DNA from 2 places in the Gordonia crocea genome. Region 2 is predicted to be linked to the other one. Evidence: riboswitches for the same ligand, from Rfam matches in the RefSeq annotation. Region 2 holds a riboswitch; the other holds the start of a gene.
The links. Region 2 has a riboswitch for cyclic di-AMP ahead of nbrcactino_RS04720 (transglycosylase family protein). Riboswitches for the same ligand answer to the same signal wherever they lie in the genome.
Positions count from the first base shown of each region.

Region 1: it holds a riboswitch for cyclic di-AMP, as region 2 does, so the genes downstream of both, nbrcactino_RS13225 (C40 family peptidase) here and nbrcactino_RS04720 (transglycosylase family protein) in region 2, are expected to answer to the same signal.

Region 1 is NZ_BJOU01000002.1:316,767-324,039, reverse strand. It holds partial or broken gene nbrcactino_RS13230 (coiled-coil domain-containing protein) at 1-366, opposite strand, end outside; gene nbrcactino_RS13225 (C40 family peptidase) at 461-1,168, opposite strand; cyclic di-AMP (ydaO/yuaA leader) riboswitch at 1,182-1,351, opposite strand; gene nbrcactino_RS13220 (DEDD exonuclease domain-containing protein) at 1,914-3,770, shown strand; gene nbrcactino_RS13215 (Lrp/AsnC family transcriptional regulator) at 3,784-4,059, shown strand; gene trpD (anthranilate phosphoribosyltransferase) at 4,076-5,140, opposite strand; gene ctaE (aa3-type cytochrome oxidase subunit III) at 5,321-5,935, shown strand; gene qcrC (cytochrome bc1 complex diheme cytochrome c subunit) at 5,985-6,902, shown strand; gene qcrA (cytochrome bc1 complex Rieske iron-sulfur subunit) at 6,899-7,273, shown strand, end outside.
Region 2 is NZ_BJOU01000001.1:976,546-983,818, reverse strand. It holds gene nbrcactino_RS18415 (cold-shock protein) at 5-418, opposite strand; gene nbrcactino_RS04730 (hypothetical protein) at 558-776, shown strand; gene nbrcactino_RS04725 (flavin reductase family protein) at 773-1,318, shown strand; cyclic di-AMP (ydaO/yuaA leader) riboswitch at 1,548-1,743, shown strand; gene nbrcactino_RS04720 (transglycosylase family protein) at 1,750-2,394, shown strand; gene nbrcactino_RS04715 (hypothetical protein) at 2,491-2,706, opposite strand; gene nbrcactino_RS04710 (helicase-associated domain-containing protein) at 2,787-5,102, shown strand; gene nbrcactino_RS04705 (DNA repair helicase XPB) at 5,146-6,822, shown strand; gene nbrcactino_RS04700 (DUF2200 domain-containing protein) at 6,849-7,175, shown strand; gene nbrcactino_RS04695 (hypothetical protein) at 7,251-7,273, shown strand, end outside.

The sequences.
Region 1 (7,273 bases), on a different contig from region 2:
CGCGTACAGGCGGTTGATCCGGGCACCGCGGTAGCTGGCCCGCAAGATGCCGTTGACCCGGCCCTGCAGGTACTGCTGACGCGCCTGCGTGGAGTCCAACTGCTTCTGCGCGGTGGCGGCCGCCTTGCGTGAGCGTGCCACGACTGCGCGCTGCTTGTTGTACTCGATCGTGGCGTTGTGCATGGCCTCGGCGGACTTCTCCGCCTCGACGTTCAGCTTCTTGTAGTCGGCGACCAGCTGACCGGCATTGCGCGACGGAACGGCTGACGCCGTCGTCGTCGGGAGCAGGGACAATCCGATCGAGGAAACCACCAGCGCGACGGCCGCGGCCGCTCCGTGGCGTCGCGCCCAGCTAGCAGAACTCATGAGACTCATACTTCTTCCGACTCCAAGAGACGAGAGCAGGCGGACACCCGAGTCATAACCGGAAGCCCGCCCACCTCAACAGCTCGAACCGCGCTCAGTAGCGGCGGACGGCCGTGAGCGCCCAGGTCTTGACCTTCTGCTTGTTGACCGGCACGCCGTAGGTCTGGCTGTGGACGAACTCGCCGTTGCCGACGTAGATACCGGAGTGGCTGCCGCCGTTGAAGATCAGAACGTCGCCAGGCTTGGCGTCCTTGTAGGCCACCGCCTTGCCGCCGCTCATCTGGCCGTAGCTGTCACGCGGGATGGTCTTGCCGGCGTTCTTGTAGGACCAGAACACCAGGCCCGAGCAATCGAAGGCGTTCGGACCGGCCGACCCGTAGGAGTACGGCGAGCCGATCTTGCTCTTGGCGTTGAGAACGGCCTTGTCAGCAACGGTGGTGCGCTCGAACGGGTTCGACTGCCCGGCCTTGGGCTGGAACTCCTTGGGAATCTGGTTCTGCGCGATCCCCGGGATCGAGAAGGTGCCGACGTTCGGCACGGCGACCTGGGCGCCCTGGGCCGCCTTGGCCTGCTGCGTCTTGGCGGGCGCCTTCTTCACCTTCAAGTTCTTGGCGGGGTGCTTCTGCTGGTTGAGGTGGTCGCCGAGCGCGCCGAGCTCGATGCTGCCCAAGTGCGGCACGGCGACGGGGGACGCTGCGGCTTGGCCTGCGGCGATCGACCCCATGGCGATGGCGCCGGTGATGACCGCGCCCTTCGCGACCGCGCTGCTGCGGCTGGTCTGCTCCAAACGGTGTTTGGCCACGAGATGATTCTCCTTTATGTCTCCCTGCGCCTGCCGGGTTAGCTGTCGGGTTCGGGCTGGAAGATGCCCTACGCGTTGCCTGACGAGCTGCATCAGGCGCGGCGATTCACCCCGGTCAAGACCTTGCGGCCCTGGTTGGGTCCCCGGCTCGCCCCTCGCGGGGCGATTAAGCGGTTGACTCTCGCGGACCACTCCTGTTGGAGCGTGACGTTCCGCAATGTCTCGAAAAGGTTACGAAACCGTTTGACGAATGTCCAACGTTTCGCCAACACCAATTCCAGGCGTCGAGTCAGCGGTTCACTTTACCCGGCCTCGACCAGCTTGAGAAATCCGCGCGAAGACTGCCCCTGACGTGGACTTATCCGGCCGATGGCCGCCTTCGCCTCAGCAGGTGTGACGAGCATCGCCCCCCGGAGGTTCGCGATGGCCACCAGGAGGTCGGCACGCTGCTCGGCAATGCTGGGTGCTTCCGGTGTTTCTCCTGCGTACGAGCTTGAATCTGCACACACCAACACGTTCATCATGCAACCGCCGCAGGCCGTCGGGCGCCCCGGACAGCTCTCGCAATCGATTTTCATGTGATCTCCGTCTCATTTGACTGTTCACTCTCGGTTCAAGGCCCATTCACCCGGGCTCCGACCCGGACGCGACCTCTGACCCCGGACGCTATCGAGGACCTCTGACATCGGATCGAGACCGACGACGGTCGCCGAGAATGTCGGGGGCTCGAACTAATGTTCGCCCCATGCGAGTCATGGACCCCGCGGATACCGATCAACTCACCCTGGCCGACTCCGGGTTGCCCGACGTCGGACTCCCCCGCGGACCCCGCCCGCCCGGCCGCGCCGTGCCGGCCGGCACACACCGCCGTGCCCCCTCGTCGGCGCAGCTCGCCGAGATGGCCGCGTGCGTCGTCGGCGGCGTCGAGCAATCGCTGGCCGGCACGACGTTTGTCGTCGTCGATTTGGAGACCACCGGTGGCAGCGCCGACCGCGACGCGATCACCGAGATCGGCGCGGTCAAGGTCCGCGGCGGCGAGGTGGTGGCAGAGTTCGCGACCCTCGTCGACCCGGAGCGCCCGATTCCGGCGGAGATCGTCGGCCTCACCGGCATCAGCGCGTCGATGGTCGCGGGTGCGCCGCCGATCGGCGAGGTCCTCCTGTCGTTCATGGAGTTTGCCCGCGGAAGTGTCCTGGTGGCGCACAACTCGCGCTTCGACCTCGGCTTCCTGTCGGCGTCGGCGCGCCGCTGCGGCATCGACTTCCACTTCCCCGCAACGCTGTGCACCGTGGCCCTGGCCCGCCGCGTGTTGTCCCGCGACGAGGCCCCGTCGGTGCGGTTGTCCGCCCTGGCCGATCTGTTCGCCACCACCACGACCCCCACCCACCGCGCCCTCGATGACGCGCGGGCGACGGTCGACGTGCTGCACGGGCTGCTGGAGCGGATCGGCAACCGCGGCGTCACCACCTTCGCCGAACTACTCGCCTACCTGCCGCGTGCCACTCCCGCCCAACGCGCCAAGGCCGGGCTCGCCGCCGGCGTCCCCCGCGCACCCGGCGTCTACCTCTTCCGGGGGCCCGCGCAGGAGGTGCTCTACATCGGCACCGCGGTCGACCTGCGCCGTCGCGTGCAGTCCTACTTCTCCGGTGACTCGCGGCCCCGGATCGCCGAGATGGTCGCGTTGGCGACCCGGGTGGACCACGTCGTCTGCGCCCACGACCTCGAAGCCGGCGTCCGCGAACTACGACTCCTGGCCGCGCACAACCCCGCCTACAACCGACGGTCGACACAGCCGCGCCGTGGTTGGTGGGTCTGCCTGACCGACGAGCGGTTCCCGCGGTTCACCGTGCGGCGCGAACCGCCCGCCGAACCGGTCGGACTCGGCGAGCCGATGTCGATCGGCCCCATCCCGCGGCGCGCCACCGCCGCGACCGTCGCCGAGGCGCTGACCCGCGCAACCGGGTTGCGCTCCTGCACCACCCGGCTTGGCGCCCGCGCCGACTACCACTGGTGTCCGCCGCGCAACGGCGTCGGGGACTGCGCCGCGGCGACGCCCACACCCGAGCCGGTGGCCGACTACCTGAGCCGGGTGCGCAACGCACTCGAGTTGGCCGCCGGACGATCCGACGAGGCGTTGCGCACCATGGCGGTCGCCGTCAGGTCCGCCGCCGCCGCCGAGCACTTCGAGACCGCGGCCCGGCGTCGGGACCAACTCGCCGACACGATCAGTGCGATCAGCGCGACCCATCGACTTCGGGCCCTCTGCGCGGTCGGCCAACTCGTCGTCGCACGACCCGCGACCGATGGCGGGTGGCGTTTCGCCGTCGTCCGGCACGGCCGCCTCGCCGGCGCCGGAACCTCCCGACCGGGGGCGCCGCCGATGCCCGTCGTCGACGCCGTGCTCGCCGGTGCGCAAACCGTCCGGCCCACCGACGGCCCGCTGCGGGGGGCGGCCCCCGAAGAGGCCGCGCTCGTCTACCGGTGGGCGACCGCCGCCGACGCCCGCATCGTCGACACCACCGACGGCTTCGCACTCCCCCGCCACAGTGCGTGCGGGTGGACCGGATGGGCTGCGACGGCCCGCTCGGCCCGGGACTCGTGACTACGCTGTAGCCATGCTCACTGCATTCGTGATGATCAGCGCCGACGTCCACTCGATTCCGGAGACCGCCCAGGCCGTTGCCGATATCGACGGGGTCACCGAGGTTTACTCGTGCGCCGGCGACATCGATCTCATCGCGAAGATCAAGGTGCGCGATCACGAGGCCATTGCCGAGGTCGTCACCGGCCGGATTAACCGGCTGCAGGGCGTCACCGCCTCGACGACCCACATCGCCTTCCGCAGTTACGCCAGCAGGGAGACCGAAGCCGGGTTCTCCGTCGGCGAGTAGCGGTGCGGCGGCGGCGCTAGCCCAGTTCGCCGCTCAGGCGCGCCCACCGCTCGAGGACATCGGCCGCGGCGCCGGAATCGATCGCCTCGCCGGCCCGCGACACCTCCGAGGCCAGTGCCGCCACCAGTTCGTCCCGACTCATCGGCGCGGTCTGTTGCGCCGCCACCAGGGCCGCCGCGGAATTGAGCAGTACCGCATCGCGAACCGGGCCGCGCTGGCCGGCGAAGAGTTCTCGGGCCACCACGGCATTGGCCGCCGCATCCCCGCCCTGTAGCGCCGCGAGTTCGACCCGCGCCAGCCCCAGATCGCCCGCGGGATCGATCCGGTGCTTGGTCACGGTGCCGCCGACGACCTGCCACACCGTCGACGTACTCGTCGTGGTGAACTCGTCGAGGCCGTCGTCGCCTCGCACCACCAGCACCGACGACCCCCGGTTGGCGAAGGTCTGGGCCAATACCGGCGCCAGGTCGGCGAACGCGCAGCCGATCAAACCGGCGCGCGGTTGGGCCGGGTTGGTCAGCGGCCCCAAGACGTTGAACACCGTCGGCACGCCCAATTCCTTGCGCGGCGGACCGGTGAACCGGAATGCCGGGTGGAAGACCGGGGCGAAGCAGAAGCCGATCCCCACCTCGTCGACGCAGCGCGCGACCCCCTCGCCGTCGAGGTTGATCGTGACGCCCAGCGCCTCCAGCACATCGGCACCACCGCTCTTGGAGGAGGCGGCCCGGTTGCCGTGCTTGACCACGGGGACGCCGGCGGCGGCGACGACGATCGACGTCATCGTCGAGATGTTCACCGTGTGCGACCGGTCTCCGCCGGTACCGACGATGTCAACCGCATCGCGCGTGGTCTCCACCCGATTCGCATGCGCGAGCATCGCGTCGGCCAACCCGTCGAGTTCGGCCGGAGCCGCACCCTTCATCTTCACGGCCAAGCCGAACCCGGCGATCTGCGCACTGGTCGCGGCGTCGGCCATGATCTCGTTCATCGCCCACCGTGCCTGCTCCGAGGTGAGGTCCTGGTTCTCGCTCACCAGACCGAGAACGAACGGCCAACTCAACTCAGACTGCTTGCTGCTCACCCGTCCACCCTAAACGAGGGGTGGGAGGCCCCGCCCCGGCACCGACGACACACGCACACGCGGCCGAGACACGCCGGACACACCACCGCCCACCTGCTTCTACCTGCAGCGCCGCAAATTCTTTCACCAATTTATCGACCCCGGTGGTCACGCTTTACTACGAACCGTCATACTTCTTGTGTGACTAGCGCTGCAGGTACCCCGTCAACGGCCATCACGGCTCGGGTGCACTCGCTGAACCGCCCCAACATGGTCAGCGTCGGCACAATCGTGTGGCTTTCCAGTGAGCTCATGTTCTTCGCCGGTTTGTTCGCGATGTACTTCGTCGCGCGGGCGAACAACGCCACTGGTGAGTGGCCCATGGCCCCCACCGAGCTCAACCTCTGGCTGGCGGTCCCAGTGACCACCGTGCTGATCCTCTCGTCAGTGACGTGCCAGATGGGCGTGTTCGCCGCCGAGCGCGGCGATGTCTTCGGCCTGCGCCGGTGGTACATCCTGACCTTTGTGATGGGCGCCTTCTTCGTCGCCGGTCAGGCCTACGAGTACGTGCACCTCGTCGAGCACGGCACGACGCTCTCGTCGACCGCCTACGGCTCGGTGTTCTACATGGCCACCGGCTTCCACGGCCTGCACGTCATCGGTGGTCTCGTCGCCTTCATCTTCCTGCTCGTGCGCACATGGCTGTCGAAGTTCACCCCGGCCCAGGCGACCGCGGCAATCGTCGTGTCCTACTACTGGCACTTCGTCGACATCGTGTGGATCGCCCTGTTCGTCACGATCTACTTCATCCGTTAGCCCACACAGACTTCCAGCCCCGGTCAGTCCGCTTAGTAGAGAGTCGCAGATGAGTACATCTCCACCGCGAACGTCGGATATCGCGAACGACGACACCGCCACGGTCACCACGACCCCGGCCCGCTCGACGAAGGCCCGCCGCAAGTTGCGTCGCCGTGCCTCGGGGGCGCTGCTGCTGCTGGCCGGCCTGGCGTCGGCCGGCGTCATCACCGCAGTCCTGACACCCAACGCCCAGGTCGCCGTCGCAGACCCGACCACGCAGTCGCAGGCGATGATCGAGGCGGGCAAGCAGCTGTACGACACCTCGTGCATCAGCTGTCACGGCTCCAACCTGCAGGGTGTGGCCGACCGCGGACCGTCGTTGATCGGTGTCGGCGACGCCGCCGTCTACTTCCAGGTGTCCTCCGGCCGTATGCCCGCGGCGCGCAACGAGGCACAGGCCGCGCGTAAGCCCGCCAAGTTCACCGAGGCGCAGATCACGCAGCTCGGCAAGTACATCCAGTCCGTCTCCGGTGGACCCCAGGTGTACTACGTGCGCGAGAACGGCGTCGTGAAGACCGATGAAAACGGCATCCCGATCGTCGCCCAGCGCGAATTGCGCGGCGCCAACCTCGGTCGAGGCAGTGAACTCTTCCGCCTCAACTGCGCCTCGTGCCACAACTTCACCGGCCGTGGCGGCGCGCTGTCGTCGGGCAAGTTCGCCCCGAACCTCGACGCACCGAGCGAGCAGGAGATCTACACCGCGATGCTGACCGGGCCGCAGAACATGCCCAAGTTCAGCAATCGCCAGCTGTCCCTTCAGGAGAAGAAGGACATCATCGGTTTCATCAAGTACTCCTCGGAGTCGCGGCAGCCCGGTGGCCTCGGCCTCGGCGGCTTCGGCCCGGTCAGCGAGGGCATGGTGATGTGGATCGTCGGCATCGGTGCGATCGTCGGCTTTGCAATGTGGATGGGATCGCGATCATGAGTGCTACGGAGAACACTCCGACCAGCGAAGAGCTCGCCGAGATGGACCGTGCCGAGCTGGTCAAACTCGGGACGAATCTCGACGGCGTCGAGATCCTGCACCGCGAGCCGCGTTTCCCCGTCCCCGGAACCCGCGCCGAGAAGCGCGCGTCGCGCATCGTCACCTTCTGGTTCGCCCTGGCCGGCGTCTCGGCTCTCGCGTGCCTGGTGATCTTCCTGTTCAACCACTGGCGCTTCGTGATGCCTGAGCACCCGGACTACTGGCTGTACTCGCTGAACACGCCGTTGCTGGGCATCACCTTCGGCTTGTCGATCCTGTCCATCGGCATCGGCGTCGTCCAGTTCACCAAGCGGTTCATCCCCGCTGAGATC
Region 2 (7,273 bases):
GGACTCAGCGGTCGAGTTCGCGCGCGACCGCGCGGACGACCTCGGAGATGCGCTGCGCCATTTTGCGGTCGGGGTAGCGCCCCTGCCGCAGGGCCGGCTGCACCGTGCCCTCGAGCAGCGTGATCAGGTCGGCGACCATCCCGTGCAGTTCGTCGGGGGTGTGTCGCTTGGTCTCCTCGCGCGCCGCTTCCCGCGTGTTCTTCGCGACACTGGGTGCCGGGTCGAGAACGGTCACTGACAGCGCCTGCGGTCCGCGGCGCCCGGCGGCCATGCCGAACTCCACCCGCTGTCCGGGTTTGAGGGACTCGACCCCGTCGGGGAGTGCCGAGGCGCGGACGTAGACGTCCTCCCCGCCTTCCTGCGAGAGGAATCCGAAACCCTTGGCCGGGTCGTACCACTTCACTTTGCCGGTCGGCACCGCGCTCACCTTCACCTTGGTCGACGCGCCCGACCTCACTGTCTGGCACGCCACGGAAAAAGCGCCCTGCTGACATTGAATGCCGAGCAAGACGCAGCCTTGGTGACCATGATAGCGCGTGGGTACTAGCGTGGACAGCATGGCCACCGGAACAAAGAAGCGTTCGACACGGGTTCTGTTCACGCTCGGCGTGACCCTGTTCCTCGCCGGCCTCGTGTCGGTGGGCATCCTCTATCTGGTGCCGGTCGTGTGGTCCGGACACACCGCACCGCTGCCGGTCTACCTCGTCGCCATGTGCACCCCCGTCGGCCTGGTGCTGGCGATCGGTGCGACGGTGGCCGCCGGCCGGACCCGATGAGCGGGCGCGCCCCCGATTTGGCACCGGCGGAGTCGCCCGACGCCCTGCGCCGGGCCTTCAGCTGCTTTCCGTCGGGGGTCGTCGCGGTCTGCGCGCACGAGAACGGCGAGGCCTTCGTCGGCATGGCCGCCAGCTCGTTCTCGACGGTGTCGCTGGACCCGCCGCTGGTCTCGGTGTGCGTGCAGAACACGTCGACGACGTGGCCGCGGCTGCGCTCGCGCCAGGTGATCGGGGTCAGCGTCTTCGCCCACGACCAGTCCGAGCTGTGCCGACAGCTCGCCGGCCCGGCACCGCAGCGTTTCGACGGGGTGGACCTCCTGTGCACCGATGGTGGGGCGCTGTTCGTCGCGGGCGCGGCGGCCCACCTTTTATGTGAATTACACGCCGAATACGCCGGTGGCGACCACACCGTGGTCCTGCTGCGGATCCGGTCGTTGTCGGCCAACCCCGACGTGGACCCGCTGGTCTTTCACGCCAGCACCTTCCGGCGCCTGACCATCGATCCTGCCGCCGAGGGGGCCGTGACCGGCACCACGTCTTGACTGTGACCTTGGTCACATTACGGATCGATAACGAGAAGGACACGAACTGGGATTCAGTGCTTGAACTGCGAGAACCCCGAGACTGCCCCGAACGCACCCGATCACCGGGGAAAAACCCAATTCTGCGTCAAATAGGAAGCGTGCCGATCTGCCCGGTAGTCTCGTCGGAGGTTCTCACCCGAGAGCCGATGCAGTACCGACGCAGCTGGTCGCGCCGAACCTCATTCCACCAGCCGCGCCGCCCGAACAACAGAATTCAGGAATGAGGACGGGGGACCCAACCTCTCCCGTGAGAACGGGTTTCAGCCGATACCGTCGGCCGGAATCCTCGGGGTGTAGCCGCACCGATACCCGTATCACCGCGGCCGGGCAACCTCTCGCTCGAACCCGACAGCTGACTTCGTAGGCGCGTGGAGAGAGGAAAATTCACTATGTCCGGACGTCACCGTAAGCAGACGACCAGCACCACTTCCAAGACCATCGCCAAGGTGGCCCTGACCTCCGCCGTCATCGGCGGCGGCGCCGCCCTCGCCTCGGGCGCGACCGCCCACGCGGCGACCGACTCCGAGTGGGACCGCGTCGCGGCCTGCGAGTCGGGTGGCAACTGGGCCATCAACACCGGCAACGGCTACCACGGCGGCCTGCAGTTCTCGCCGGGCACCTGGGCCGCCAACGGCGGCACCCAGTACGCGCCCACCGCGGACCGGGCCACCAAGGAGCAGCAGATCGCGATCGCCGAGCGCGTTCTCGCGAGCCAGGGCAAGGGTGCCTGGCCGACCTGCGGCACGGTCCTCTCCGGGCCGACGCAGCGCGATCCCGGCAAGTCGCCGAACCTGAAGACCAAGAAGAACAAGACCGCGCCGGCATCCTCGCTGAAGACCGCCCCCAAGGCCAAGAACAGCGACGAGGTCCGCGACCAGGTCGACAGCGTGGTCAAGGCCCGCAAGGACAAGGGCCAGCTGGACCCGACCGTCTCCAACATCTGGGAGGCGGCGAAGGCCAGCGGCTACAAGCTGGACAAGGGCCAGGTTGACTTCTACAACCAGCACAAGGGCCAGCTCCCCGGCGTCAACTGACGCACAGGGCTGCACAGCTCAACACAACAGCGCCCCGCACGATCACGTGCGGGGCGCTGTTGTCTGTCGATACCGGCCGTCGCGGCCGGGAATTGCTCAGGTGTTGATGATCGTCCGCGGGTTGATGTAGAGAAGCTCGTCCTGCGGCAGCGGGAACTGCGTGGCACCGAAGGGCGACAGCGCACCGGCCAGATCGGCGGCGAACTCGGACACTGCGTGGTCGCCGTCCGGGAAGGGCCAGCCGTTGTCCACGTACTTGCGCTTGGACTCCCCGACGACCTGCTCGACGTCCTTCTTGACGTCCTCGACAATCTCGTTCTCGCTCACATCGGTCATTGTGCCATGTGCCCGCCCCGGCCGAGCGGTGAACCCGGGCACATAGACTCGTCGGGGTGAGCGCCAACGACCAGCCGAGCGGATTGGCGCGCGCGTTGGCGCAACGATCCGACGAGGAGCTCGTCGCGCTACTCGTCGCACGCCCCGATCTCGCGTCCCCGCCGCCCGGCGGGGTGAACGTCCTTGGCCAGCGCGCCTTGTCGTCGGGATCGATCAACCGCGCCGGCGAGGAACTCGACCTGCTGCACGTGGCCATCCTCGAAGTGCTGTTGGGCCAGAGCGCCGGATCCCACGGCAAGCAGGCCCGGCGCGCGGTGAGCGAAGCGACGATTCGCAGCGCGTTGAAGGGCCGCGCCACGGCGACCCAGATCAACGCCCACCTGGCCACCCTCGTCGACCGCGCGTTGGTGTGGCGCGACGAGGCCGGGCTGCACATCGCCGGGCACACGGCGGCGGCGCTGCCGTGGCGGACCCGCCATGTCGCCACCGACGTCGCGACCCGGACGCCGGAACAGTGGCGCGAGCGGCTCGACGGACTCGACGACCCGGCGCGCGACGTGCTGACCAAACTGGTCACCGGCCCCAGCGTCGGGACGACCAACGACGCGGGTCCGGGTGCCGATCCGACCCGGCCGGTCCCAACCCTCCTGGCGGCCGGGCTCATCTCCCTCGTCGACCCGCAGACGGTCGAGATCGAACCCACCGTCGCACAAATGCTGCGCGCCGAGCCGCCGCTGCGCGTCGACAACCTGCGCCCGCCGGCCCTGCCCGACTCCGCGCCGACATCGGCGACCGGGCGTACCGACCTGACCGCCACCGCCGCCGGCGCCGCCGTGGAACTGTTGCGCGAGGCCGACGATGTGCTGACCAGCCTGGGACGCCTCCCGGCCCCCGAACTCAGCTCCGGCGGCATCGGCATCCGCGAACTGCGCCGGATCGCCAAGGACACCGGGCTGGGCGCACAACGGGTCGGGCTGATCATCGAGTTGTTGGGCGCCCACCACCTCCTCGACGTCGGCTTCCCCGATCCGGAGCCGGTCCGCTACGACGGCGAACGCGTCTGGGCCCCGACCATCGCCGCGGATTCCTGGACCCACCACTCCCCGGCGCGGCGCTGGGCGGGACTGGCGACCGCGTGGCTGGGCCTGGACCGGCGGCCGTGGTTGATCGGGGAACGCGATGTCGATGGCGCGGTGATCGGTGCGCGCGGCCGCGTCGGCGACCTGACCGCCCGACGGGAACGGCGGTTGGTCCTCGACGTCCTGGACGTCGCCGGGGCGGGGGTGGCGCCGACCGTCGACGACCTCGTGTCGCACCTGCTGTGGTTGCGCCCCCGGATGCGCCGACGGCTGACCCGCCACGCGGTGGCCCAAACCCTGCGCGAGGCGACGGAGGTGGGGCTGGTCGCCCACGGCGCCCTCACCGAGATCGGTCGTCTGGTGTTGTCCGGCCCGGCCGACGAGGAGCTCGTGGCGGCGATGGACGCGGCCCTGCCGGAGCCCGTGGACCACTTCCTCGCCCAGGCCGACCTCACCCTGATGGTCCCCGGCACCATGACGCCCGAACTCGCCGCCGAGGTGGCGCTGGTCGCCGATCTCGAATCGGCCGGCGCCGCGTCGGTGTACCGGGTCACCGAGCACAGCGTGCGCCGCGCCCTCGACGCGGGCCGCACCGGCGCCGAGCTGGTCGCGCTGTTCACCAACCATTCGAGGACCCCGGTCCCCCAGTCGTTGACCTACCTGGTCGAGGACGTCGCCCGGCGGCACGGAACCCTGCGCGTCGGGGTGGCCACCGCGTTCGTGCGCTGCGACGATCCGGCCGTCATGGCCGCGGTCCTGCGCAGCAGCGAGGCCGACGCCCTGGCGCTGCGGCCGCTGGCCCCGACCGTCCTGGTGTCGCCGGCCCCCCTGCGCGACGTGCTCGACGGGCTGCGCGCCGCCGGGTTCGCCCCCGCCGCCGAGGACTCGAGCGGTGCCCTGGTGGACGTGCGGGAGGCCGCGGTCCGCATCACCGGACAACGACGCCCGCCCGGACGCACCGGCGCGGCGGGCACTGTGGCCTCGGCCGACCAGTTGGAGTCGGTGGTGGCCCGGATGCGCGCCGCCGATGCGGCCGCGCAGCAGGCGAGCACGACCGGCAAGGGCGTGCGGGCCAGCGGCGGCGGCGAATCGGTCACCGCGCTGATTTCCCTGGCCATGCGCACCGGGCGCCGCCTGCGCGTGGACTACGTCGACTCGCACGGCAAGGCGTCGCGCCACGTCGTGAAGGTCCAGCTCCTGCGTGCGGGCCGGGTCATCGCCGCGGAGGCCCCCTCCGGCGACGAGGTGCAACTGTCGGTCCACCGGATCACGACCGTCGAGCTCCTCGACTGATTGGTGCCGTCGAGCTCCTCGACTGATCGTGGACAATGGTGGGGTGACCGACGGACCCCTCATCGTGCAATCGGACAAAACCCTCCTCCTCGAGGTCGACCACCCGGACGCGGGCGCGGCCCGTGCCGCCATCGCCCCGTTCGCCGAGTTGGAGCGTGCCCCCGAGCACGTGCACACCTACCGGGTGACCCCGCTGGCGCTGTGGAATGCGCGTGCCGCCGGCCACGACGCCGAGCAGGTCGTCGACGCCCTGGTGTCGCATTCGCGCTACGCGGTGCCGCAGCCGCTGCTGATGGACGTCGTGGACACGATGGGCCGGTTCGGCCGGCTGCAGCTGGTCAAGCACCCGGCGCACGGGCTGACGCTGGTCAGTCTGGACCGCGCCGTCCTCGAGGAAGTGCTGCGCAACAAGAAGATCGCCCCGATGCTCGGGGCCCGCATCGACGACGACACCGTCGTCGTCCATCCCTCCGAGCGTGGCCGCCTCAAGCAGATCCTCCTCAAGGTGGGCTGGCCGGCCGAGGACCTCGCCGGCTACGTCGACGGGGAGGCCCACCCGATCGAGTTGGACCAGTCGGACTGGGAGTTGCGCGATTACCAGGCGCTGGCCGCCGAGTCGTTCTGGGCGGGCGGATCGGGTGTCGTCGTGCTGCCCTGCGGCGCGGGCAAGACGATGGTCGGCGCGGCGGCGATGGCCAAGGCCGGCGCCACCACGCTCATCCTGGTCACCAACACCGTCGCGGGCCGGCAGTGGAAGCGGGAGTTGATCGCGCGGACCACGCTCACCGAGGAGGAGATCGGCGAGTATTCCGGCGAGCGCAAGGAGATCCGCCCGGTCACCATCGCCACGTACCAGGTGATGACCCGCAAGTCGAAGGGCGAATACCGCAACCTGGACCTGTTCGACTCGCGCGACTGGGGGCTCATCATCTACGACGAGGTGCACCTGCTGCCCGCCCCCGTGTTCCGGATGACCGCGGATCTGCAGTCGCGCCGCCGGTTGGGGCTCACCGCCACCCTCGTGCGCGAGGACGGCCGCGAGGGCGACGTGTTCAGCCTGATCGGGCCCAAGCGCTTCGACTCGCCGTGGAAGGACATCGAGGCGCAGGGGTGGATCGCCCCGGCCGAGTGCATCGAGGTCCGGGTGACGCTCACCGAATCCGAGCGCCTCACCTATGCCGTCGCCGAGAACGAGGAGAAGTACAAGCTCTGCTCGACGGCGCACACCAAGGTCAACGTCGTGAAATCGATCCTGGACCGGCACCGCGGGGCACCGACGCTGGTCATCGGCGCCTATCTCGACCAGCTCGAGGAGCTCGGCGAGGCGCTCGACGCACCGGTCATCCAGGGCTCCACCAAGAACAAGGACCGCGAGGCGCTCTTCGACGCGTTCCGCCGCGGCGAGATCGAGCGGCTCGTGGTGTCCAAGGTCGCGAACTTCTCCATCGACCTGCCCGAGGCGTCGGTGGCGGTGCAGGTGTCGGGGATGTTCGGGTCGCGCCAGGAGGAGGCGCAGCGGTTGGGCCGGTTGCTGCGGCCGAAGCACGACGGCGGACAGGCGCACTTCTACTCGGTGGTCTCGCGGGACACGCTCGACGCCGACTATGCGGCCCACCGCCAGCGGTTCCTGGCCGAGCAGGGCTATGCGTATCGGATCGTCGACGCCGACGACATCCTCGGTCCGGCGATCGGCGACGGCGGGCTGGACGATCTGCCGTGACCGAACGCACTGAACGCGTCTTCGCGATGCCACTGGCCAGCGTCTACCCGCACTACGTCGCCAAGGCGGAGAAGAAGGGGCGCACCGCGGCCGAAGTCGACGAGATCATCTCCTGGCTGACCGGCTACGACGAAGCCGGGCTGCGCCGGGTTCTCGACGATCAGGTCGACTTCGCCACCTTCTTCGCCGCGGCCCCTGCGATGAACCCCAACGCCGCGCTGATCACCGGCTCGATCTGTGGCTATCGGATCCAAGACATCGAGGATCCGCTGATGCGCCAGATCCGCTGTCTGGACAAGCTCGTCGACGAGTTGGCCAAGGGCAAGGCGATGGACAAAATCCTGCGCGGTTGACCGCCGACAGCGACCTCACAGAAACGACTGTTAGCATTTCGTGACCTAAACAGTTGATTCGACAAGAGGTTGTCCATGCGCACCACTCCCCTCGTCCG